Regions from separate parts of the Pseudoalteromonas sp. 2CM37A genome, predicted to be linked through region 2. Evidence: predicted binding sites of a transcription regulator. Region 2 holds the regulator's gene; each other region holds the start of a gene.
What was found. The regulator MetJ, encoded in region 2, represses methionine synthesis genes. The targets are predictions, from matches to a motif close to TAGACGTCTAGACGTCTA.
Positions count from the first base shown of each region.

Region 1: a site for MetJ is predicted at 4,358-4,375, ahead of metK (methionine adenosyltransferase). Genes of this name have one in related genera too.
Region 3: a site for MetJ is predicted at 2,751-2,768, ahead of metA (homoserine O-succinyltransferase). Genes of this name have one in related genera too.

Region 1 covers NZ_JALNTJ010000003.1:509,055-515,730, forward strand. Annotated here, with positions in the region: gene serA (phosphoglycerate dehydrogenase) at 1-937, opposite strand, end outside; gene rpiA (ribose-5-phosphate isomerase RpiA) at 947-1,600, opposite strand; gene MTF68_RS09675 (5-formyltetrahydrofolate cyclo-ligase) at 1,638-2,234, opposite strand; gene MTF68_RS09680 (hypothetical protein) at 2,254-2,796, opposite strand; gene metK (methionine adenosyltransferase) at 3,105-4,256, opposite strand; gene tkt (transketolase) at 4,561-6,552, shown strand.
Region 2 covers NZ_JALNTJ010000003.1:66,413-73,088, forward strand. Annotated here, with positions in the region: gene rpmE (50S ribosomal protein L31) at 1-2, shown strand, start outside; gene MTF68_RS07710 (malic enzyme-like NAD(P)-binding protein) at 523-1,764, shown strand; gene metJ (met regulon transcriptional regulator MetJ) at 1,826-2,146, opposite strand; gene metB (cystathionine gamma-synthase) at 2,415-3,662, shown strand; gene metL (bifunctional aspartate kinase/homoserine dehydrogenase II) at 3,669-6,014, shown strand; gene MTF68_RS07730 (PBP1A family penicillin-binding protein) at 6,069-6,676, opposite strand, start outside.
Region 3 covers NZ_JALNTJ010000004.1:375,858-382,533, forward strand. Annotated here, with positions in the region: gene metH (methionine synthase) at 1-655, opposite strand, end outside; gene MTF68_RS11785 (homocysteine S-methyltransferase family protein) at 664-1,737, opposite strand; gene metA (homoserine O-succinyltransferase) at 1,727-2,674, opposite strand; gene MTF68_RS11795 (porin family protein) at 2,896-3,543, opposite strand; gene ettA (energy-dependent translational throttle protein EttA) at 3,875-5,548, shown strand; gene MTF68_RS11805 (PilZ domain-containing protein) at 5,668-6,024, shown strand; gene MTF68_RS11810 (histone deacetylase) at 6,087-6,676, shown strand, end outside.

The DNA of each region.
Region 1 (6,676 bases), 440 kb from region 2:
CTAATTTACCGGCTACTTCAATACCAATGTTTTCTTGCGCTTCTTGGGTAGAGCCACCAATGTGCGGCGTTAAAATAACGTTGTCGAATTCACGCAGTGGCGATACAAATTCTTCTTCGTTAGATTTTGGCTCAACAGGGAATACATCAATAGCTGCGCCGCTTAGCTTTTTCTCGCTAAGTGCTTCGGCAAGTGCATCAATATCCACTACAGTACCGCGTGAAGCGTTAATTAGTATTGATCCTTGCTTCATTACGGCAAGTTCTGCTGTGCCAATTAGGTTTTTAGTTTGCGGTGTTTCTGGTACGTGTAAACTAATAATATCAGCGCGTTGTAAAAGCTGTGTTAGGTTATGAATTTGTGTTGCATTACCTAAAGAGAGCTTATCTTCAATGTCGTAATACTCTACGTTCATACCTATGTTTTCAGCCATAATACCAAGCTGTGTACCTATGTGGCCGTAACCAATAATCCCGAGCGTTTTACCGCGCGCTTCAAACGAGCCGGTTGCTGTTTTTAACCAGCCGCCACGGTGCGCTGCTGCATTACGCTCTGGAATACCACGTAATAGTAATAGTATTTCGCCAAGTACAAGTTCAGCCACTGAACGAGTGTTTGAAAACGGTGCATTAAATACTGCAATACCGCGCTCGCGAGCTGAGTTTAAGTCAACTTGGTTAGTACCAATACAAAAACAACCAATGGCTACTAGCTTTTCAGCTGAGTCTAAAACTGCTTGGTTAATATGAGTACGAGAACGAAGCCCTACAAAGTGCACATCTTTAATACGCTCTTTAAGTTCGTCCTCAGGTAGCGATGTTTTTACGTAGTCGATGTTGCTGTAACCATTACGTTTAAGCGTTTCTACTGCGCTTTGGTGAACACCTTCAAGCAAGAGAATTTTAATTTTGTCTTTTGCTAACGATACCTTACTCATAACCTCATCCTATTTAATTTGTGGCCCATTTTTAGTGCCGATAATCACTTTATCAGCGCCGCGCATCGCAAATAGGCCGTTGGTAACTACGCCAACAATTGAATTAATTTGTGTTTCAAGTTGTTTGGCATTACTAATACTTAAATTGTGTACATCTAAAATAACGTTACCGTTATCGGTTACTACGCCTTGGCGGTACACAGGGTCGCCACCAAGTTTTAATAATTCACGCGCTACGTAGCTGCGTGCCATGGGTATAACTTCTACCGGAAGCGGGAAGTCACCCAATGTATCTACTAATTTTGTGTCATCAACAATACAAACAAATTGTTTTGCAACGGCTGCAACTATTTTTTCGCGGGTAAGTGCTGCGCCGCCGCCTTTGATCATTTCGTTTTGGGCATTAATTTCATCTGCGCCGTCTACGTATACATCAAGAGCATCTACATCGTTTAGCTCAAACACTTCAATACCTAACGCGTGTAAACGCGCTGTTGAAGCCTCAGAGCTAGATACCGCACCCGTTATGGTGTCTTTTACTGTGCCTAGGGCATCAATAAAATGATTTACGGTAGAGCCTGTCCCCACACCAACAATGGTGTTTTCTTTTACAAACTCGAGTGCAGCCCACGCAGCTGCTTTTTTTAATTCGTCTTGCGTCATTGTTATGCTCATATTTCAAATGTGTAGTGGGTGTTTATTACCAGTGATAAATTTTATCGGGAGTAATAATGGTTTTAAGTGGGACATCCCACGATTCAATTGGCAGTGCATCTACTTTTTGGCAGCTGTGTGCTAAGCCTATAAGTTGCGGTTTTTGCCAATTGTAAGCGTGTAATTGCGCCAGTGTTTTATCGTAAAATCCACCCCCCATTCCTAATCGATTACCTTGATTATCAAATGCTACAAGTGGCATCAGTAAGTAATCTAAATCAGTTAATGGGCATATTTGAGAGCAGTTCAGCTTAGGCTCCAAGATACCATAGCGATTTGCCCTCATGGGTGAGTTTTTTTCATAGCGTTGAAACAGCAAAGTAGCCCCATTAAATGGGTGTATAACGGGTAAGTAAAGGGTGTGGCCTTGTTGCCATAACTCATTAATTAACAATGATGTATCTAATTCTCCATCGTTACTAAAGTAAATGGCTATATGTTTTTTTGAGGCTGTTTTATCGCTATTTAGCTGTTGAGTAAAATTCAACTTTAACTGTGCTGCGGCTTTTTCTTGCTGTTTTTTTGATAGATTATTGCGTAATTGGCGAATAGATTGGCGTATGTGTGTACGTTTATTGCTCATTGTAATTACGCACCTTTGATTAATTAGACACTAAATCAGGAAAAGCTAAGTAAACAGCAAGCACAATAAGTAGTAAAACGGCAGTGGCAATCAGTGAATATAACAAAGTATTGCTACGCGTTTTAACGGGTTCATCGAGCTGCTCGTCAAGCATAAGATCATCTTCTTGCCACTCATCGTTTTCGTCTGTAGGGCTTTTTAGCTCATTGGTTGGAAGCCTTTGTTCTAGCTCTTCTAGCTTTTCTTCTAGGCGGATCAGACTACTCGTTATGTAATCAAGGGCATCAAAAATCCGTTCATCGCGCTGACTAGCTGCGCTAGGGCTTTGAGTGGGTAGCTCACCTGTGGCTTGTAACTTACTTTTAATGCCTAGGCTTGCCAGTAATTTGGCCTGCTTTAAGGCTTTGTCTTTATTGCTAGGTGCAAAGAGTGCTTTGCCATTAAAAAACTGAGTTACTTTATCTTCAGACGTTTTTAGCTTACTTGCTAAATTTACGCAGGCCGTTTTAGCCTCAGTGCCCTCGGCGAGCCCTACAAACATAACGCGAAAATTATTGGCCATTTACTTATCCCTTAAGCTTTTATTATGCAAAGAGTATATACCTAAAACCGTACGAAATTCGAGGGCTAGCTAATACCAATTTAATTCAAAACACGATTAGTTTAGCGTATTAAATAGCGCACTGACTGCGTTAAAATTATTTATATAAAATAACTGTACGCCGTAAATTCCTTTGTTATTGCACTATTTATTGGGTGCTACGATAAACAACTAAATTAATGCAATTGATATAAATAGTATAATTAGCCTTTGCTTTAGATATAAAAACGGCCCTTAAAAGGGCCGTTTATTATTTAATGCATTTTGGCTTAAAGGCCAGCAGCTGCGCGAAGTGCGTCTGCTTTATCTGTACGTTCCCATGGGAATTCGTCACGACCAAAGTGACCGTATGCCGCTGTTGGTTGGTAAATTGGGCGCTCTAAATCAAGCATTTGAATTAAGCCGTAAGGGCGTAGGTCAAAGTGCTCACGGATAAGCTCAATTAAACGACCTTCTTCAAGCTTGCTTGTACCAAAGGTTTCAACGCTGATAGAGGTAGGCTCTGCTACACCAATTGCGTAAGATACTTGTAGCTCACACTTATCAGCAAGGCCTGCAGCCACTACGTTTTTAGCTACGTAACGTGCAGCGTATGCAGCTGAGCGGTCAACTTTTGATGGATCTTTACCTGAGAAAGCACCACCACCGTGACGTGCCATACCACCGTATGTATCTACGATGATTTTACGACCTGTTAAACCACAGTCGCCCATAGGTCCGCCAATTACAAAACGACCCGTTGGGTTAATGAAAAATTTAGTCGCGCTAGTAATAAGCTCGGCAGGAAGTACCGGCTTAATGATGGTTTCCATCACGGCTTCTACTAAGTCATTTTGCGAAATTTCTTCAGCGTGCTGAGTAGAAAGCACAACTGCATCAATACCTACTGGCTTGCCGTTTTCGTATGCAAAAGTTACTTGAGATTTTGCATCTGGGCGTAACCAGTTAAGCTCGCCGCTTTTACGTACTTGCGCTTGGCGCTGTACTAAACGGTGTGAGTAAGTAATTGGCGCAGGCATTAGTACTTCTGTTTCGTTACATGCATAACCAAACATAAGGCCTTGGTCGCCAGCACCTTGTTCTTCTGGGCTAGTACGGTCAACACCTTGGTTAATATCAGGAGACTGCTTACCAATTGTGTTTAAAATTGCACACGAGTCTGCATCGAAACCCATGTCTGAATGCGTGTAGCCAATTTCACGTACTGTTTTACGTGTAATTTCTTCAATATCAACCCATGCGCTAGTGGTAATTTCACCGCCAACCATAACCATACCTGTTTTTACGTAAGTTTCGCACGCAACACGGGCATGAGAGTCTTGCTCTAGGATAGCATCAAGTACCGCATCAGAGATTTGATCGGCGATTTTATCCGGATGACCTTCAGAAACAGATTCAGAAGTAAATAAATGTTTTGCCATTGTATTTCTGCTCACAAATATTGCGCTTCACAAACGTCGGTATTAGCGCTAAAAAATTAAGGGGCGTATTTTATCTAAAACAAAACACCTTGCATAGTGTTTTTACGCCTAGACGTCTAAATAAAATGAGTAATAACTTTTTGGTCTTAAAAAATATTCATAATAGCCCATTTTTATGGGGTTTTTAATTGCACACTGCACCCACATTAAGTAAGAATGGTTGCTATAACAGCTCTTAAGTTACTTAAGGGTATTAACGAACACATAAGTACCCGCGCAAATACACATAAAGGTAGGAGAATTCATGCCATCTCGCAAAGAACTTGCAAATGCTATTCGCGTCTTGTCAATGGACGCAGTACAAAAGGCCAAATCTGGCCACCCTGGAGCCCCTATGGGCATGGCCGATATCGCAGAAGTATTATGGCGCGATTATCTAAAGCATAATCCAACTAATCCAGAGTGGGCTGACCGTGACAGATTTATTCTTTCAAATGGCCACGGTTCAATGCTTATCTATTCTCTATTGCACCTAACTGGTTACGACTTACCACTTGATGAAATTAAAAACTTCCGTCAAATGCATTCTAAAACGCCAGGCCACCCTGAGTACGGTTATGCACCGGGAATTGAAACTACTACGGGTCCACTAGGTCAGGGGATCACAAACGCGGTAGGTATGGCGATTGCTGAAAAAGCGCTTGCCGCACAATTTAACCGTGAAGGCCACGACATTGTTGATCACTACACATATGCATTTATGGGTGATGGTTGTTTAATGGAAGGTATTTCTCATGAAGCATGTTCACTTGCTGGCACATTAGGCCTTGGCAAGTTAGTGGCTTTTTGGGATGACAACGGTATTTCAATCGATGGTGAAGTTGAAGGTTGGTTTAGCGACGATACACCAGCACGCTTTAAAGCGTACGGCTGGCATGTAATAAGTGACGTTGATGGCCACGACAGCGATGCTGTTAGTGCTGCAATAGCAGAGGCTCAAAGTGTTACTGACAAACCATCACTAATTTGTTGTAAAACAGTGATTGGTTACGGTTCACCTAATAAATCTGGTAGCCACGATTGTCACGGCGCGCCATTAGGTGATGACGAAATTACAGCGTCTCGCGAATTTTTAGGCTGGTCTGGTGGTGCATTTGAAATCCCTGATGATATTTACGCACAGTGGGATAGCAAAGAAAAAGGTCAACAGCTTGAATCTAGCTGGGACGAAAAATTTGCAGCATACGCAAAAGCATACCCAGAGCTTGCAGCTGAATATAAGCGCCGTATTAACAACGAACTTCCAGGCGATTGGGCTGAAAAATCTCAAGCATACATAGAGCAACTACAAGCAAACCCTGCAAATCCTGCATCTCGTAAAGCGTCGCAAAATGCATTAAATGCATTTGGCCCGTTATTACCAGAATTCATGGGTGGCTCAGCCGATTTAGCTGGCTCAAACTTAACAATTTGGGATGGCTCTAAAGGGCTAACTGCAGACGATGCAAGCGGTAACTACGTTTACTACGGTGTACGTGAGTTTGGTATGTCGGCAATTATGAATGGTATTGCCCTTCATAAAGGCTTTATTCCTTACGGTGCAACGTTCTTAATGTTTGTTGAATACGCAAAAAATGCGGTACGTATGGCTGCACTAATGAAGCAACCAAGCATTTTTGTTTACACGCACGATTCAATCGGCCTAGGTGAAGATGGTCCAACTCACCAACCGGTAGAGCAAATTGCTAGCATGCGTTTAACGCCAAACTTATACAACTGGCGCCCGTGTGACCAAGTTGAGTCGGCAATTGCATGGCAACAAGCTATTGAGCGTAAAGATGGTCCTACATCACTTATCTTTACTCGCCAAGGCCTTGAGCAACAAGCGCGTGACGCTCAGCAATTAGCAGATGTTAAAAAGGGTGGTTACATCCTTAGCTGTGACGGCGAGCCAGAGCTAATTATTATTGCAACAGGTTCTGAGGTGCAACTAGCACAAGACTCTGCAACAGAGCTACGCAGCCAAGGTAAAAAGGTACGTGTTGTATCTATGCCATGTACTGATGTATTTGAAGAGCAAAGCGCACAGTACAAAGAAAGCGTACTACCGGCAGCCGTTACACGCCGCGTAGCAGTAGAAGCAGGTATTGCTGATTACTGGTACAAGTACGTAGGCCTAAATGGTGCAGTAGTAGGTATGACTACCTTTGGTGAGTCGGCACCTGCTGGTGAGCTGTTTGAGTACTTTGGCTTTACAGTAGAGAACATTGTAAATAAAGCAAACGCGTTGTTTTAACCGTTAGCTTTAATATTTAAAAGCCCGCCCTGTGTAAAACAGGGCGGGCTTTTTTGTTTGCTGACTGAGTTATAAAGTGGCGTAGTAGCCTTAAGATACTTCAATCACACTGCTTGTAATACGT
Region 2 (6,676 bases):
AATTATTGCTGTTTAGTAAAAAAAGCACCTTCGGGTGCTTTTTTTGTGCCTAAAAATCATCATTTTTACTAAAAAATCACCGATTGTTGCCGTACTACGTGTGCATAACTATTTCCTGTTCTTATTCTGAATATGCATAAACCTTTGCAGACAAACTCTCAATTCTTCTCTATATTTTTTATACGTTAATTTTTAACCAAGCTGCTAAAAGTGCTTATCGTGGCGATATTTGTTTTTAACGGTGATAAACGCGCCATATTGGTGCATTTTACTATTTTACTATTCTGCTATTTTACAAAAATATTGGCAGGGTAAAATGAACCTCAAAAAGCACTTTTTGAATGAATTTTTATTTGTTTAATATTGATAACTTTTAGCGAAGTTGCTGATAAATCACTTAAAATTAACGGATATAGCATATAACAGGATAGACCTGATATTGCTTGGAATTTAAAAATAATAAGAGTATCTTAGCCCCATACTCCCTCTCACTTAACTTAAATTGCAGGATACCATCGCGTTATGTCAGATTTTCGTGAACAAGCATTACACTACCACTCTCACCCCGTTCCAGGCAAAATCAGCATTGAGCTAACAAAACCAGCCGAAACGGTGCAAGACTTAGCATTAGCATACAGCCCTGGTGTTGCAGAGCCTGTGCGCGAAATTGCAGCAGACCCAGCCAATGCATATAAATATACCGGTAAAGGTAATATGGTTGCGGTGATCAGTAATGGTACGGCAATTTTAGGTTTGGGTAATTTAGGGCCATTAGCCTCTAAACCTGTTATGGAAGGTAAGGCGCTTTTATTTAAACGTTTTGCTGGCTTAGATTCTATTGATATTGAAGTTAAGCATCGCACCACCGAAGACTTTATAAATACAGTGGCTAATATTGCCGATACGTTTGGTGGTATTAACTTAGAAGATATTAAAGCGCCAGAGTGTTTTGAAATTGAAAAAGCACTTATTGAGCGTTGCAGTATTCCGGTTTTTCATGATGACCAACACGGTACCGCTATTGTAACTGCGGCAGGTATGCTTAACGCCTTAGAAGTGCAGGGCAAATCAATAGAAGATGCCATTATTGTATGTTTAGGTGCAGGCGCTGCAGCGGTTGCTTGTATGGAGCTGTTAATTAAGTGTGGTGCACTACGCGAACATATTTATATGCTAGACCGCAAAGGGGTTATTCATACTCGCCGCGATGACTTAAACGAATACAAACAGCTTTTTGCTAACAATACAGATAAGCGTACTCTACAAGATGTAATTGCTGATGCTGATGTGTTTGTAGGTGTATCGGGTCCTAACTTACTTGCACCTGAAGATCTAAAACTAATGGCTGATAAGCCAGTGGTGTTTGCATGTTCAAACCCAGATCCTGAAATTGCACCTGAGCTTGCGCACAGTGCACGTAAAGACTTAATTATGGCAACGGGGCGTTCTGATTTCCCTAACCAAGTTAATAATGTTTTATGTTTCCCGTTTATTTTCCGTGGTGCACTTGATGTGCGTGCAAGCGCAATTAACGATGAAATGAAAATAGCCGCTGTTGAAGCTATTCGTAGTATTGCTAAAGAGCCAGTGCCTGAGCAAGTATTAAAAGCAGCGGGTGTAGAAAAGCTCGAATTTGGTGCAGACTACATTATTCCTAAACCGATGGACCCGCGTTTATTACCACGTATAGCCAAGGCGGTTGCTATTGCTGCTGTTGAATCGGGCGTGGCACAAATTGACTTACCGGAAAATTATATGGCGTAATATATAGCGCTTAAACAAAAAAACCTCAGCATGCTGAGGTTTTTTTGTTTAAAAAGACGTTTTATTCTTCGTCTAAAATAGGCACTTCTAAACCCATTTCTTGCATTATTTTTTTAACTTCTTCAGGTACTTTTTCTGCGTTATCTTTACGTAGGTCATCATCATTAGGTAATGGCTGGCCTGTAAAGGCATGCAAAAACGCTTCGCATAGTAACTCGCTATTTGTTGCATGACGCAGGTTGTTTATTTGACGACGTGTACGCTCATCAGTTAATACTTTTAATACATTTAGCGGGATCGAAACGGTGATCTTTTTAACTTGCTCTGATTTTTTCCCGTGTTCTGCGTATGGGTGAATATACTCACCATTCCATTTAGCCATAAGATGTATCGTTGCCTCAGATTATTAATTTCTCACACGGCGTAAAAAGCGTGTAAATATGCGTGAAATTCTATCGTTTTAAAAAAGATAGTCAAATAATAGATAGCAATCTATCTTAATAAGCTGGCTGTAATAGTAAATACAGCTTTCTTGAAGTTTTACGCGTCTGTTATTTTTAGCCATCTAGAGCTTTAAAAGCTTTGACTTATTATAATGGATAACTTACTCTTTTAGACGTCTAAACTTCCAAATTAATCAGGTGACGAATATGAGCGAAAAAAACAAAGCAACCATTGCTGTTCGAAATGGGGTTGATGCCGATAAACATCATGGCGCCGTTGTACCGCCAATTTATTTATCGACGACTTATTCGTTTGCCGATTTTGATACTAAGCGCGCATACGACTATGGACGCAGTGGTAATCCTAATCGCGATATTTTAGCTGACACTCTAGCAGAGCTTGAAGGTGGCGCACGCGGAATTATTACTGCTACGGGCATGGCAGCAGTGCACTTAGCCACACAGTTATTAAATAACAATGATACATTGGTTATTCCTCACGATTGTTATGGCGGTAGCTACCGTTTATTTACGTCGTTAGAAAAGCGCGGCTTGCTTAAACTTAAAGTGCTTGATTTAACTAAACCAGAAAGCCTAGAACAAATTTTAACCATTAAACCTAAATTAATTTGGATAGAAACACCAAGTAACCCTGTGCTGCGCCTAACGGATATTAAAGCCGTGACGGATATAGCAAAACAGTGCGGTGCATTAGTGGCCGCCGATAACACCTTTTTATCACCGGCATTACAAAACCCAATTAAGTTTGGCGTAGATATTGTTGTGCACTCAACCACTAAATATATAAACGGCCATTCTGATGTTGTAGGCGGTGCAGTTGTTGCTGCTACACAAGAGCTTGGTGATGAGCTTGCTTGGTGGGCCAATAACATTGGTATTACCGGCGCACCATTTGATAGCTATTTAACGTTACGTGGTTTACGTACTTTAAATGTGCGTTTAAAACAGCACCAAGAAAATGCCCTGGCAATTGCTAAATACCTAGAAAGCTCTGAGTATGTTAGCCAAGTTTACTACCCAGGCCTTGAATCGCATCCTCAACATGCACTTGCTAAAGCCCAACAGCTTGGGTTTGGCGGTATGGTTAGTTTTGATATTAAAGGCGATGTGGATGATGCTGCGGCGTTTTTAACAAGCCTTAAAGAATTTAGCTTAGCAGAATCGTTAGGTGGGGTTGAGAGTTTAATTTGTCATCCTGCGACCATGACTCACGCAGGTATGGAAGCTCAAGCACGTTTAGAGGCGGGTGTGGGCGATACGCTAATTCGTATTTCGGTCGGTATTGAAGATGTAGAAGACCTACTGGCTGATTTTGAACGTGTATTTAACCTAGTTAAACCTGGGCAAAATAAAAATGTAGGGCGTGTTGGTAAAGCTGCGGGCAATGCCAATGGTGATGTAAAGCAGCAGGCTGCTCATCCAGCTTTGTGGTGATTGAGTATGGTAAAAAGTGTACATAAATTTGGCGGCTCGAGCTTAAGCTCGGGCGAGCGCTATCAAAGTGTGGCAAAAATAATTATTGGCCACACACAGCCTGGCGATTGCGTGGTTGTATCTGCTGCGGGTAAAACCACCGATACATTGGTTTCTCTGTGGCAAAGTTATCAACAACAAGATAAGCAAGCTGTGGCTGATATTTTGCTGCAATTGAGTAATCACCAAACAGCATTAATTGAAGAGTTATTACAAGCCGATGCTAAACACACGGCTTTAGCTGTGTTAGCGCAAGAGCTAAGTGATGTAGCGGAGCAAGCCAGCAAGCAGCAGTTGCAAGAGGCGGCCTTACTGGCGCATGGTGAGCTGTGGTCTGCGCGATTATTGGCAGCCTATTTAACGCAATTAAACATTCAAGCGTGTGCTCATGATGCTAGAGCGCTGTTTAGTGTAACAAGCGGGGAGCTTTTGCATGCGCAAAACAAACAGCAATGCAGCCAAGTTATTGATGCAAATAAAATTAACGTAGTAACAGGGTTTATCGCAGCAAGTGCTGATGGTAAAACAGTTACGCTTGGGCGCAATGGCAGTGATTACAGCGCCACCTTATTAGCCAATTATTGCGACGCACAAAATGTATGTATTTGGACTGATACGCCAGGGGTATTTAGTGCTGACCCACGAAAAGTTGAAAAGGCGATTAAGTACAACAAGGTGTGCCGTGAACAAGCTAACTTATTAGCTCGATTGGGTAACCCTGTTTTACATGCTAAAACGCTTTCGCCTTTAAAAAACAGTAATATTAAACTGGCTGTACGTAGTAGTTTTGATGTGCAAACTGCCCCTACCGATATTGTAAAACAAGGCAAAGCTAAGCAAAAACGTTTTATTACTACATTACAAAACGTTGATTTACTGCTCGTTGAAGGCCTTAACGCGGGTGAAGTGGCGCATGTTAGCCAGCTTATTCAGCACAGCCTTCATCATTTTATACATAACGGGGATACATACTTAGTTGTGCCCGCGGGTGCAACGCATCAAGTAGTGAGTTATTTTGCTGGGCGAGCAAATATAAGCGAGTCTAATTTAAATGGCTGCGCGGTGGTTGCGCCTACGCAAGATGTTTACACACTAAGTACATTAGCGGCTGAGGTTTTAAATCAGCAAAGTATTCACCCTCGTTTTATTCATCAAGATACAGGCTATACATTGCTGTTAACGGATCAGTTAATAGAAAGCGATGTACTTAGTTTATTGCACGAAAAATTAATTAATAAAGGCCAAGAAGTTGCCCTGGTTGTGGCTGGCTTAGGTAATGTAGGCGATGAATTTTTAAGCCAGCTAGATGCTCAATTTAAACGATTGTCGGGCGATTATAGTATTAAGCTAGTTGGGTTAATTCGCTCGCAACATATGCTATTTAATGCCTCGGGTATTACACTCGGACAGTGGAAAAAACAATGGCAGCATAATGCCGTTGCTTATGAGCAGGCGGATTTATTAAGTGCATTAAACGAACTTGATTACGAGCACAAAGTTGTTGTTGATATAACGGCAAGCGAGCAATTTAGCCAATTATACACTGACTTTGTTGAGCGAGACTGCCATTTAATAAGTGCTAACAAGTACGCAGGCACTGCTGCATCTAATTGGTATAACGCGCTGCGCCAAAGTATTAGCGAGCGTAACTTGCATTGGCGCTACAACACCAGTGTTGGGGCAGGGTTGCCGATTAACTTTGCGTTGGCCGATTTACAAAATAGTGGCGATAAAATTACGCGTATTGAAGGTGTTTTCTCGGGCACACTCTCGTGGCTATGCAGTAAGTACGATGGCAGTGTGGCATTTTCTGATCTTGTTCTAGAAGCGCAAAAAATGGGCTTTACAGAGCCTGATCCTCGCGAGGATTTATCGGGCCGCGATATGCAACGTAAATTGCTGATACTTGCACGCGAGCTTGGCATTGAATTAGATTTAAATGATATAAGCTTACAAGCATTAATGCCTGATGAGTTAGCCCAAGGTTCATGGGATGACTTTTTAGCGAATAAAGATAAGCTAAATGCCTTTATTAAACAACATGCCGATGCGGCAAATGCTCAAGATGCTGTACTTAGGTATACCGGTTTATTAGCATTAGAGCAGGGTAAAGTATCGGCGAAGGTAGGTATAACTTACGCGCCTAAAGGGGACGCCTTAGCTAACTTAACACCTGGCGATAATATCTTTGTTATTAATAGCCAGTGGTACAACGAAAATGCCTTAGTAATACAAGGCCCTGGGGCAGGCAAAGAAGTGACCGCCGCGGGAGTGCACTCTGATTTATATTGGTTAGTTAAAAACTTAAAATAGCGCAGCAAATATTAATAGTAAAACGGCAGCTTGTGTAAGCTGCCGTTTTTGTTTTTAGAATAACTCTTCTTCTGTTTTTGTATCTTCTTCAAAAATATCAGTTGGCTGAGACAGCACATACTTTGTAGGCGCAGTGCCTTTTTCAAAATATTCAAAGCGACTGGTGTAGTCGTTTTTATGGCTTAACAGACCTGTTTTTAAATCGATACGAATTGAAACTAGTCCTTCAGGAGGCTCTATTGGCGCCTCTGGTGTGTCCTCAAGCGCCACTTTCATAAAATCAACCCAGGCAGGCTGTGCCGTTTTGGCGCCCGATTCAGCACCAGAGATTTGACTGCTATCTAGGTTGTTATTATAGGTTGAGCGTCCTAACGAGTTACCTGGGTTGTCAAAACCAACCCATACAGACGTTACTACATTGCGGTTAAAGCCGCTAAACCAAGTATCAACAGAGTCATTGGTTGTGCCTGTTTTACCCGATAGATCGCGTCTATCTAATGCTTGCGCACGCCAACCTGTCCCGCTCCAGCCTGTTTTATGGGTCCAGCTACCGCCACCCCATACTGCGCTGTGCATTGCTTCAGCAATTAAAAAAGCATTTTGCTTTGAAATAACACGTGGTGCACAACGTGGTTGCGTGGCTGTATCATCTGTTATGTCGG
Region 3 (6,676 bases), on a different contig from region 2:
ACGATACATTAGACACCCCGCCCGACACTTTACAGTGTGGTAAGTTTTGTTTAATGCGGCGTGTGCCTTCAATAAATTCTACGGCGTAATTGTCGTGCTCTTCTATACCGGTGGCTACGGCAAATATATTGGGGTCGAATATTATATCTTCCGGCGGAAAACCAATCTCTTCGACTAATATTTTGTAGCTGCGCTCACAGATTTCGTATTTGCGGTCTGCGGTGTCGGCTTGGCCGTCGGTATCAAACGCCATTACAACAGCGGCGGCGCCAAAACGTTTAATAATTTTAGCTTGGCGTTTAAACGGCTCCTCCCCTTCTTTAAGCGATATTGAGTTAACAATAGCCTTGCCTTGAATACATTTAAGCCCTGCTTCTATTACTTCCCATTTAGAGGAGTCGACCATAATGGGCACTTTAGAAATATCGGGCTCAGAGGCAATTAAGTTTAAAAACTTAACCATGGCCGCTTTTGAGTCCAACATGGCTTCGTCCATGTTTATATCAATAACTTGGGCGCCGTTTTCTACTTGCTCGCGAGCCACATTCAGGGCGGTTTCGTAATCTTCTTCCATGATTAGGCGTTTAAACATGGCAGAGCCGGTTACGTTGGTACGCTCGCCAACATTGGTAAATACTGCAATTTGCTGGGTCATGTTGGCTCCTAGTTTAAGTTACAGGCTTCAAGACCTGATAAACGCATACGAACATCAAGCTCTGGCAACGCGCGAGGTTTAACGCCTTCAAGCCCTTTGGCAAACGCACGAATATGCGCAGGCGTGGTGCCGCAGCAACCACCAACAATATTTATAAAGCCCGATTTACCCCAGTCTATAATCTCTTTCGCCATGTCCTCTGCTTCTAGGTCGTACTCACCAAATTCGTTAGGTAAACCGGCATTTGGATGTACTGAGGTAAAGGTTTCGCACACGCGCGAAAGCTCCTCTACGTATTGGCGAAGTAAATCTGGCCCTAGAGCGCAGTTAAGGCCTATAGAAAGCGGCTTAATATGGCGAATAGAGTTATAAAATGCTTCGGTGGTTTGCCCCGAAAGCGTACGCCCAGAGGCATCGGTAATTGTGCCCGAGATCATTACGGGTAATGTGCGCCCTGCTTGCTCAAATGCTTCTTCTACTGCGAATGAGGCAGCTTTTGCATTTAGGGTGTCGAATATGGTTTCGATAAGTATTAAATCAGCGCCGCCTTCCATTAATGCAAGGGTAGACTCAACATAGGCAGTAACCAGCTTATCAAAGGTAATATTGCGATAGCCTGGGTCGTTTACATCTGGCGAAATTGAGCAGGTTTTAGAGGTTGGCCCTAACACACCGGCTACATAGCGTGGTTTTTCTGGGTTTTTAGCGGTGAACTCGTCACATATTGCGCGTGCGAGTTTGGCCGACTCTAAGTTTACCTCACGGCTTATGCTTGCCATGTCGTAATCTTCCATCGAAATGGTGGTTGAGTTAAAGGTATTGGTTTCAATAATGTCTGCACCGGCGGCTAAAAAGCTGCGGTGTATATTGGCAATTAACTCAGGTTTTGTAAGGCTTAATAAATCGTTATTGCCTTTAATTAGTACGTGCCAGTCTTTAAAGCGCTCGCCTCGGTAGTCTTCTTCTTCAAGCTTGTGAGTTTGGATCATGGTGCCCATGGCGCCATCTAAAATTAAAATACGCTCTTTTAATGCAGCGCTTAATTCGCTGTGTTTATTATTGTTTTGCACGTTATTCTGCATAGTTGTTAGTCCTCACATCTTGGCTAACTAAATTAATATCATAAGGGGTCGTTTGGTACACGTAGTAATTTAACCAGTTCGAAAACAGCAAAAAAGCATGGCTTTGCCACGTTTTTGACGGCTTTTTGCTTGCATCGTTATCTGGAAAATAGTTTTCGGGTTTTGGCGCATCAGGACTTTTTTGTAAATCGCGCTCGTACTCTGCTTTTAATGTGTCGGCATCGTATTCTGGGTGGCCGGTTATAAACACTTGGCTGCCCGACTTATTTTTCATTAAGTAAGCGCCTACTTTTTCAGAGCCTGCCAATACCACTATATCGTCGCAGGCATTTATTTTATTTATATCTATGTGGCCATAACGTGAGTGCGGCACTAAAAAGTTGTCGTCGAAGCCACGAGTAAGTGCCCCATGATCAAAGTAACACTGGTGAGTAAACACGCCACATAGTTTATCTTCTTTTAAATCGCGTTTTAAATTGTAACGGTGATACAGCGCAGCATGCGCCGCCCAGCACGAAAACAGCGTAGAGGTAACGTGCTGCTCTGCCCAATCAATAATCACTTTTAGCTCATCCCAGTAGGCTACATCGTCGTATTCAAGGTGTGCGAGTGGCGCGCCGGTAACAATTAACGCATCGTAGTTATTGTCTTTCACTTCTGAAAAATAACGGTAAAAGGTATCTAGGTGCTCTTCTGAATTGCTACTGCTACGGTGCGTATCTAGGCGCAGTAGCTCTACATTTACTTGTAAAGGAGAATTAGCAAGCAAACGAATAAACTGCACTTCGGTTTCTACTTTATTAGGCATTAAATTTAAAATAGCCAAACGCATAGGACGAATTTCTTGCGTTTTTGCGCGACTTTTTGGCATTACAAACACGTTTTCTTCACGTAAACGGGCAATAGCCGGTAGCTCGTCTTTCACTGTAATTGGCATATTTTTTACTCCTACTCATAAAAACCGAGAATTTATACGCTCTCATTATGAACAGTACGCTAAAAATATCAACCTCTAGATGTATAGATGTCTAAATGAAATTTATTCATGATTTTATCAGATTTACAAAAAGTTATAGATCAGGAGGAATGCATTTATATTGAAATATTTTGTTTAACTGTATTGAGGTAGCGCTACTAAAACCAGTAGCGCTATTTCAATTAAAAACGATAATTTACAGATAAATTAAGAGCGTAAATATCACCTTTGTCTGTATCAAAATATTGGTACTCAGCGCTTACTTGCCAGCGTTGAGTTAACCTATAGTCAATCCCAGTACCGTACGTTACACCGCCTTCGTCATAATTTTGCTCAGTGATTAACGTAGAATTTGTATCTGAGCCAGTTATTGATTCTGCAAGGTTTCTTATTTCACCTTCATTGTAACTTAATTTATTTCTACCATAGCCACCAAATAAAAACACATCTGCCCGAATTGAAATGGGATAATTAGCTTTCACAAATATACTTGTTTGCAAATCAAGGCTTGAGTCAATTTCGCTCTTAATAGATTCTGAGGTTAACGAACCATCCTGCGGGTTTTGAGTATAAACAAGCCCATTTAGAGGCGTTGATTCGTCATTTAAACCAAAACCTACACGACCTTCTATCGCAAAGTATCGCGAAAACTGATAGCCAAACTGGCCGTATAGTGTTGTAAATCGTATGCTATCACTCTCGTATACATCAATTTGCGTAGACCCTATCCCTACTCCTTGGTAATAACCATTTACCTGGAGTATGTCTGCTTGGCTCGAAAATGAGTATAAACCTAAAAGTAATGCCCCTAACTTTGTAACTGTTTTCATGTTCATTCCTTTAAACCTTTGTAATATTTAATTATGCGATGTTTTACAACGACTAAGAGTGGTCTGTCTGTATAATTTGCTTATACTTTACAGCTTGTAAATATACTGTACCACTTTTGTTAAAAATAAAATGTGTTTGAACAATATAAAACAATAGATTACAGAATTTTACACAATAGAAATCCTGTCATAGTGGTGTTTTAAATGGGCAAGAAAATAAAGTACCGTTTAGATTAGCGTATTGTTCTATACGCCACTCGTTGACTGTTTCACCCGTGAGCCACTACAATACAACATTGAAATTTTTATTATTATTTGAAGGCTTTCCTCCATGGTTTTACCTGATAAGTTTATATTCTCGATGAGTCGAGTATCTAAAGTTGTGCCACCTAAGCGCACAATTTTAAAAGATATTTCGTTGCACTTTTTCCCTGGCGCTAAAATTGGTGTGCTAGGTTTAAATGGTGCTGGTAAATCTACATTACTTCGCATTATGGCCGGTGTTGACCAAGACTTTGAAGGTGAAGCCCGCCCTCAACCTGGTACTAAAATTGGTTACTTACCGCAAGAGCCAGTACTGGACGAAAGCAAAACAGTACGCGAAATAGTTGAAGAAGCTGTTGGCGAAGTAAAACATGCCCTTAACCGCCTTGACGAAGTGTACAACGAGTACGCAATGGAAGACGCTGACTTTGACGCCCTAGCAAAAGAGCAAGGCGAGCTTGAAGCAATCATTCAAGCGCACGATGGTCACAACATCGATAACGTTTTAGAACGCGCTGCAGATGCACTTCGTTTACCTGAGTGGGATGCTAAAATTGAGCACCTTTCAGGTGGTGAGCGCCGCCGTGTTGCTATTTGTCGTTTATTACTCGAAAAACCAGATATGCTTATTCTCGATGAGCCTACTAACCACTTAGATGCTGAGTCGGTTGCTTGGCTTGAGCGCTTCTTACATGATTACGAAGGCACTGTTGTGGCGGTAACGCATGACCGTTACTTCCTTGATAATGTAGCTGGCTGGATACTAGAGCTTGACCGTGGTGAAGGTATTCCGTGGGAAGGTAACTACTCTTCTTGGCTTGAGCAAAAAGATGCGCGCTTACAACAAGAGCAAAAATCTGAAAAAGCACGTCAAAAATCAATTGCTCAAGAGCTTGAGTGGGTGCGTTCAAACCCTAAAGGTCGCCAAGCTAAGTCTAAAGCGCGTATGGCGCAGTTTAGTGAGCTACAGCAGTCTGATTACCAAAAGCGTAACGAAACTAACGAGCTATTTATTCCACCTGGTCCGCGTTTAGGCGACCAAGTACTTGAAGTTAATAACTTACGCAAGAGTTTTGGCGATCGCGTATTAATCGACGATTTAAGCTTTAGTATGCCAAAAGGCGCGATAGTGGGCATTATCGGTGCCAATGGCGCGGGTAAATCAACCCTATTTAAAATGCTAAGCGGCGAAGAGCAACCTGATAGCGGCAGCATTAGCGTAGGTGAAACTGTAGAGCTTGCAACGGTTGATCAGTTCCGTGGCAATATGGACGAAAGCAAAACTGTATTCCAAGAAATATCTGACGGGCAAGACGTGCTAAAAATTGGTAACTTTGAGTTCCCAAGCCGTGCATACGTTAGCCGCTTTAACTTTAAAGGTAACGATCAGCAAAAGTTTGTAAAAGACTTATCAGGTGGTGAGCGCAACCGTTTACACCTTGCTAAGCTTTTAAAAGCGGGTGGTAACGTAGTACTACTGGATGAGCCAACCAATGACCTTGATGTTGAAACACTACGCGCCCTTGAGAACGCTATTTTAGAGTTCCCAGGCTGTGTAATGTGTATATCGCATGACCGTTGGTTCCTTGACCGTATTGCAACACACATTTTAGATTACCGCGACGAAGGCCAAATTAACTTCTTTGATGGTAACTACACTGAATACGAAGAGTGGCTTAAAAAGACCTTAGGCGCAGAAGCTGCACAACCTAAGCGTATTAAGTATAAAAAAATTGGTTAATTGTTAACTGATATAACAAACCCTGCATTTATGCGGGGTTTTTTTATGCCATTTTTTATCGCTATGGGCTATTTCCCGCTATGCTTGATTTAAATATTACAATAAAGGCAACTCGTTTTATGGAAAATCGACGTCAATTCTCGCGTATTCTTTTTTCAACCGCGGCCCAGTTAGAATTTGCAGGAGAGAGCTACCCATGCAAATTACTCGATGTATCTTTACATGGCGCACTCATTACTAAATGCGCGGCGTTTAGTGGCACAAAAAATAGCGAAGCCACCTTGCGCTTTACCTTGCCACAAAGCGATATAGAAATAAAAATGGAGGTGTTTATTTGCCACATAGAAGATAAACACATCGGCCTTAATTGCCACCATATAGATATAAACAGCATTACCTATTTAAAACGGTTAGTTGAACTTAATTTAGCCGATGAACAATTACTTCATCGCGAGCTTGCCTCATTGATTGAATAGCGGCAATAGACTCCCTTAGTTAAGTTTATTACCATAGCGCAAACTTTATTATTGATACGGTTATGCGCCTAAACCCTCACTTACCTTTGGTCTATCACAGTAATTATTCGTTTAGCTTTGACCCTAAGCACCGATTTGTAATGAGTAAATTTGCTCATTTATATGAGCAGGTTAAAGGTTTAGGCATTGCAGGTAATAATTTAGTAGAGCCTATTTTGGGCTCCCCTGAACCACTTGAACTGGTACACTGCGAAAACTACATTCACGATTTATGGCATAACCGTCTAGACGAAAAAGCTATGCGCCGCATTGGCTTACCTTGGTCGCAACCGCTAATGAACCGTACATTCACCGCCCCACAAGGCACATTACACACTGCACGCTTAGCATTAAAGTATGGCTTAGCCTGTCATTTAGCAGGCGGTACACACCATGCACACACTGATTTTGGCTCAGGTTTTTGTATGGTGAACGACTTAGCCTTTACCGCGCAAACATTAATACAAAGCGGTGAAGTGACCAACGTGCTCATTTTTGATTTAGACGTACACCAAGGCGATGGCACAGCTGCAATGCTTGCGCATCAACCGTATGCGTATACATGCTCTATACATTGCGAAAAAAACTTCCCGTTTAGAAAATCCCCCAGCGA